2 regions of the Vibrio sp. PSi01 genome follow, and region 2 is predicted to be linked to the other one. Evidence: predicted binding sites of a transcription regulator. Region 2 holds the regulator's gene; the other holds the start of a gene.
The links. The regulator MetJ, encoded in region 2, represses methionine synthesis genes. The targets are predictions, from matches to a motif close to TTAGACNTNTANANGTCTAA.

Region 1 (3,423 bases), on a different contig from region 2:
TTTACTCAATCGGTCAAGCTTCATTGTGCTGCGCTTCCCACTTCCTAACCGCAGCGACTCGTTTGAGCTATTAAACGTCTTAACTCAAACGAGTTAAACCTGCCAAATTAACGAAAATAGTAATCTCTAATTCAGGTTCTTGTTATATGAAGAAAAATCAATTCAAAGCCAACCATGCCCTCATTGGTATCGGTGCATTATTATTTGTTGCTGTTGGCGCGTATCAATTATGGTCGATGTGGCCATCACTCGTTATCACCAGTATCCAATGGCAAAGAGAGGTCAATTCAGAACTTGCAGACCTACTCTACCAAACCAAGTCAAACCCTTGGGGAGCAGGCTGTTACCTGATTGGATTCAGTTTTATCTATGGAATGCTGCACTCTTTGGGGCCTGGCCATGGCAAAGTCATCGTTTCAACATACTTAGCCACTCACCCAACCAAAGCAAAAGCCAGCTTGATTCTTACGGTGGTCTCCGCTTTGTTACAAGCACTGGTCGCTGTCTTATTAGTCAGCGTTTTGTTGTGGGGCTTTAATGCTTCAATGCGAGTAGTGAACGACAAAGCCAACCTATTTGTTTCATTGAGCTTTGCCTTAGTGGCCGTGGTGGGTACATTGATCTGCTGGAAAGCTCTGAAAAACATCTACTCAACGGTGCGCAAACCAAAGTTGAAAGTGAAGACCATCACCGCATTCGCAACAGATATGCCTTCTCCTATGGCCGCTCGTTCACCGATCTCGACCCAATCACCAATGGCGCGTCGCTCATCAGTATCTGATGGTTCCGCGATGTTGAACCCCATTCGTACAATACAATCAGCAGAACACTCGCACGCAGATCACTCTCATGCCGACTGCGGATGCGGCCACCAGCACGTCGCCGATGCAGACGCGATAAATAAAGCTTCAACGCTCCGTGAATATGCAGGAATCATTATCACCATAGGGGTAAGGCCGTGTACTGGAGCTATTATGGTTCTGCTTTTCGCTAACATGGTCGGCTTGTATTGGATGGGTGTTCTTAGTGCGTTGGCAATGGCGGTTGGTACGGCATTAACAACCTCACTAATTGCAATGATGACGCTAACAGGCAAACATTTGGTGAAACGCTACTTAGCCGCAGGTAACAAGAATAGCAGTGCCTCATTAAAAGTCGCTGGTCATTATTTGCAGCTATTTGGCGGTCTATTACTTATTGTGATTGGACTACTATTAATGAACGGACAAGACAGCGGCATGTCGCCAGTCTTCACCATGTAATTAGTGGAAGCGTTTAATTAATATCCAGTGAATTCTACAATCCTCATACGACAAGGCCTCGCAAACGTGAGGCCTTATTTTTATCTATCACTAACGGTTAAAGAAATCTTTTCTCTTAACGATAAAGTTCGTCGAGTTTTCGTCACTGTGATTTAGTGTAATCAGATAATCGCTTGCGAAAGCAGATCCAATACTTTGGAGTTATATACCCCACCTAGTAATAACATCAATTTAACTTCTCCTTTAACAAACCTATTGACCCAATCGCATTAATAGATAATATAGACGTCTAGGCACCCATATGTCTTTTGGTTAATTAAATGGAGTTATCATGAAAAGCTACAAAAAAATCACCGCATCCCTGTTGGCATTGGCATTCACATTAGGTGTGACAGGATGTGGAAAAAAAGACGAGGCAGTCATCAAGATTGGTGCAACAGTAGGTCCACACGCACAAGTTGTACAGGCCGTCGCTATTGAAGCAGCGAAGCAAGGGATTAACATCGAATTAGTTGAATTCTCAGACTACATCACCCCTAACGCAGCACTGGATGACGGAAGTATCCAACTTAATAGCTACCAACATCAGCCATTTCTCGACAACTTTAACGACAATCATGATAGTAAGTTGGTTTCTATCGGACGTTCAATTTTGATGCGTATGGGCGTTTACTCTAACAAGTACACTTCACTTGACTCTATTCCTGACAACGCAAGAATTGCGATTCCAAACGATCCAACAAATGGCGGACGCGGACTATTACTATTAGAAGATGCAGGGCTTATTTCACTGAGAGAAAACGTTGGATTCAATGCATCTCTAACCGATATTGTCTCCAATCCAAAGAATATTCGATTTGTCGAAGTTGATGCCGCACAGTTGCCCCGCTCTCTTGACGATGTAGACGCTGCAGCTATTACTATGAACTACGTGATGTCTGCAGGGTTAGATCCTAAGAAACAAGGTATCTACTTAGAGAAGAAAGACGCACCTTTAGCTGTGATGGTTGTTGCGGCGCGAGAAGAAGACAAAAATAATGAAGTCTATAAAAAGATCATTTCGATTTATCACTCTCAAGAGATCAATGACTTTTTGAACAGCACCTTCAAAGGCACCATAGAAGCGGCAAATTAAGCTAAAAGAATAACCTTAGATTTGGCGTTGTATGTGAAGCAATTAAGCAACGTCCTGATCTTAAGTTTATCGGCTGTTATTACGAAACTAAGCTATTGAATACTTTAATTCGTAATCCTAAACTCGTTATGGCTTGCTAACCTAGTTCGTTCCCAATAATTTGTTAGAGATCGGTTTTTGTTAGAGATCGGTTTTTGCAAGATCTGAAATAAAAAGGCCTCGCACATGCGAGGCCTTAGTTTTATCTATCAAACGAAAATACACCCTACTTAACTGGCTTAACCACTTGCATCAGTGTTGTATTGAACGGCTCTGATTAAAGAGACACTGCTAGTTAACTAAAAACGGCTACAAACTAGAAACTGCTATAAGAATGGGGAAGGCGTTTTTCTTCATTCCAACCGGACAACTCAATATTGATCAATAATTTGCGCTTCTCATTACACAGTGAAGCGATATTGATAATAGGTAGCTGGCTGCGAAACTGCGCGGTAAGTATGACCTTTTTACCGTCACTAAGGCCGCTTCGACATTGCGACACAATCGCTTCGGTGTCTAATTGGTGTGCGTTCTCGATAATTTGGGTATCAGCGTTCTCTTGATAGCCATCGATCAGCCAAGATACGGCTGGCACTTCTAAGCTTGTGAGAACGATGACATCTTTTGTTGACATAAGCTCGTGGAGTTCAGTTTGCATAAATCCCCCTCTTAGTTAGCCTGTTGCCTAACCATAAAAATTAACGACCAGCCCATTAAAGTCGGTTACCCAGATTAGCCTGTGCCAAATGGTAGCCTCTATCTATCATCTCTTGTGAGCGATCAAACTCTAAGGTGCCACAGGCATTACGTGGGATCTCAAGCGTAATATCTGCGGGATAAGCGGCCAATTTTTGACGAGCAATGGTTGATTGCATCGCATCAAACGCTTGGTTGGCAATGTCGTAGGCAGCAAAATTGAAGCTCATTTTACTTTTTACACTGCTACCTAGATTATCGATAAAAAGAGTAACCTTCTCATGTAGGTTA
Region 2 (3,423 bases):
CGTCAGCAAGCTCTTGATTACCATGAGTTCCCAATTCCTGGCAAAATTGCCGTAGAACTGACGAAGCCTGCAAACTCTGCAGAAGACCTAGCACTTGCATACAGTCCTGGTGTGGCTGAGCCAGTCCGAGAGATCGCACAGAACGTCGATAACGTTTACAAGTACACAGGTAAAGGCAACATGGTTGCAGTTATCTCTAACGGTACCGCGATTCTTGGCTTAGGTAACCTTGGCCCTATTGCTTCTAAACCTGTTATGGAAGGTAAAGCGTTACTGTTTAAGCGTTTTGCTGGTTTAGATTCTATCGATATTGAAGTAAAACACCGCACAATCGATGAGTTCGTTGATACGGTTGCGAATATCGCAGATACATTCGGCGGTATTAACCTAGAAGACATCAAAGCACCAGACTGTTTTGAAATTGAACGTCGCCTGATTGAGCGTTGTGATGTACCTGTATTCCACGATGACCAACATGGTACTGCGATTGTAACTGCCGCGGGTATGCTGAATGCAATCGAGCTTCAAGGTAAAAAACTCGAAGAGTGTAAGATCGTTTGCTTAGGCGCCGGAGCAGCCGCAGTTGCTTGTATGGAACTACTGATTAAGTGTGGCGCTCAGCGTGAGAAGATCTACATGCTTGATCGTAAAGGTGTGATCCACACTCGTCGTGATGACCTGAATGAGTACAAAGCACTGTTCGCAAACAACACCGACAAGCGTACGCTTGAAGATGTTATTGAAGGTGCTGATCTTTTCTTGGGCGTATCTGGCCCTAATTTGCTACCAGCAGAAGCACTAACGCTAATGGCTGATAAGCCAGTTGTGTTTGCATGTTCAAACCCTGATCCAGAGATCAAGCCACAGCTTGCTCACGAAGTTCGTTCTGATCTAATTATGGGTACAGGCCGCAGTGATTACCCTAACCAGGTAAACAACGTACTTTGTTTCCCATTCATTTTCCGTGGTGCACTAGACGTACGTGCGAGCGAAATCAATGACGAAATGAAGCTAGCGGCGGTTAAAGCTATTCGTGAACTAGCGAAAGAAGAAGTTCCAGCTGAAGTACTAGCAGCTGCAGGTGAAACTGCACTGGAGTTCGGTAAGGGTTACATCATTCCTAAGCCAATGGACCCACGTCTACTTCCTCGTGTAGCAAAAGCGGTAGCAGAAGCGGCCGTTGAATCTGGCGTAGCTCGTATTGAGATGCCTGCTAACTATATGGCATAAAAGCATATGGCATAGATACTGGATGGCGTAATCGCTTGTTATAGCGGTTGCTCGATTGAGCAAAAAAGAATAATAAAAAACCGACTCATCAGGAGTCGGTTTTTTTATGTCTATCATTTACAGCACACGCCTAGATAAGATAGTGGCTGATGTGACAAATAGGGTTCAGCTATAGCGGATCAATACTGAAGGCAGCGACTGAGTTATTGTTATTCTTCGTCAAATGCTTCGAACTCGATACCCATTGCTGTCATCAGTTCTTTCACTTCAGCAGGAATATCATCTGGGCGATCTTTACGAAGGTCTTCATCCGTTGGCAGTGGCTGGCCTGTGTACGCATGTAGAAAGGCTTCGCACAGTAGCTCACTGTTTGTTGCATGGCGTAGGTTGTTAATCTGGCGGCGAGTACGCTCGTCAGTGAGAACCTTTAACACTTTTAGAGGGATAGAAACTGTAATTTTCTTTACTTGTTCGCTTTTCTTTCCATGCTCAGCATATGGGCTTATGTATTCACCATTCCAGTCGGCCATTGCGTACCTTCATCACTTTAGTTGTTAGAATAAATTAATAGTGGTGATTTTAGCGGGATTTACTGCCATAAGCAAAGACATATAGACGTCTAGAAGTGTTGACGTCTCGCGTTTATGAAAGTAAAGTGAATAACATATATCTAACACAGCCGCAAAAACCCCACAAGCTGCTGTGATACCCAGACGCCAAACTTGTAAGGAAGCACCTATGAGCAGCCGGAAGCCAGCAACCATCGCCGTACGTACTGGCATCGAGTCAGACACTCAACATCATGCCGTAGTTCCACCTATTTATCTGTCGACTAACTACGGTTTTCCCGCTTTTGGTGAAGTGCCAAAGTACGATTACACCCGTTCTGGTAACCCAAACCGTGGTTTATTAGAAACTGCTCTGTTTGAACTGGAGTCTGGTAAAGGTGCCGTTGTGACTAACTGTGGCACGTCGGCGCTTAACTTATGGGTGTCTACTTTCTTAGGTGGTGATGATCTTATTGTCGCACCACACGATTGTTATGGTGGTACTTACCGTCTATTTAACACGCGTTCGCTTAAAGGCGATTTTAAAGTGCTGTTTGTTGATCAATCGGATCAAGCTGCGCTAGATGCGGCGATCGCACTTAAGCCTAAGCTGATCTTATTAGAGACTCCATCGAACCCACTGGTTCGCGTGGTTGATATTGCTGAAACTTGCCGTAAAGCAAAAGAAGTGGGTGCATTGGTTGCTGTTGATAATACGTTTTTGACGCCTGTGTTCCAAAAGCCGTTAGAGCTAGGTGCCGATTTTGTTATCCACTCAACAACGAAATTCATTAATGGTCACTCAGACGTGATTGGTGGTGTGGTCGTTACCAAGACGGAAGAGCACGCTGAAGAGTTAGCTTGGTGGGGCAACTGCATCGGTGCGACCGGCACACCGTTTGATAGCTACATGACGCTACGTGGTATTCGTACGCTTGGGGCTCGTATGCGTGTTCATGAAGAGAGCTCGCGTGAAATCTTAACTTCGCTACAGCAGCAAGATCTTGTTGGCACTATTTATCACCCAAGTTTATCTGACCACCCAGGTCATGATATTGCGAAGAAACAGCAGTCTGGCTTTGGTTCAATGCTGAGCTTTGAATTTTCAGGCTCATTTGAGGCGCTTAAATACTTTGTTGGCGAGTTAGCGCTGTTCTCTTTAGCTGAGTCTTTGGGCGGTGTTGAAAGCTTGATTTGTCACCCTGCGTCGATGACTCACCGTGCAATGGGTGAAGAAGCCTTGGCAGAAGCGGGGATCTCTCAGCAACTATTACGCCTTTCGGTTGGTTTAGAAGACGCTGAAGATTTGATTGACGATCTCAAGCAAGCCTTTGAAAAGACAAAACGCTTTATCGCTGAAGGGGAGGGTTAATAATGACAACCTTTCGCCAGCTACATAAATTTGGTGGTAGCAGCTTAGCGAACCCTGAATGTTACCAACGCGTTGTGAACATTCTTAGAGAATATTCATCAGCAACCGATTTGGTTGTGGTATCTGCCGCAGGTAAAACAACCAACCGCTTGATAGAGTTTGTTGAAGCTCTCGATAAAGATGGTCGTATTGCCCATGAGTGCCTACAAACTCTTCGTCAGTTCCAACTAGAGCTGATTGAAGTGCTTCTTGAAGGTGAGCTCGCAGTGCAAC

Region 1: ACFI6G_RS01370 (MetQ/NlpA family ABC transporter substrate-binding protein) is a predicted target of MetJ. The motif match lies at 1,544-1,563, and genes of this name have one in related genera.

The regions. Positions count from the first base shown of each region.
Region 1 covers NZ_JBHNYN010000001.1:311,015-314,437, reverse strand. Annotated here, with positions in the region: gene ACFI6G_RS01380 (DUF1007 family protein) at 1-48, shown strand, start outside; gene ACFI6G_RS01375 (nickel/cobalt transporter) at 147-1,262, shown strand; gene ACFI6G_RS01370 (MetQ/NlpA family ABC transporter substrate-binding protein) at 1,594-2,397, shown strand; gene ACFI6G_RS01365 (hypothetical protein) at 2,753-3,094, opposite strand; gene ACFI6G_RS01360 (patatin-like phospholipase family protein) at 3,150-3,423, opposite strand, start outside.
Region 2 covers NZ_JBHNYN010000012.1:60,761-64,183, reverse strand. Annotated here, with positions in the region: gene ACFI6G_RS15760 (malic enzyme-like NAD(P)-binding protein) at 1-1,230, shown strand, start outside; gene metJ (met regulon transcriptional regulator MetJ) at 1,440-1,760, opposite strand; gene ACFI6G_RS15750 (O-succinylhomoserine (thiol)-lyase) at 1,969-3,150, shown strand; gene ACFI6G_RS15745 (bifunctional aspartate kinase/homoserine dehydrogenase II) at 3,153-3,423, shown strand, end outside.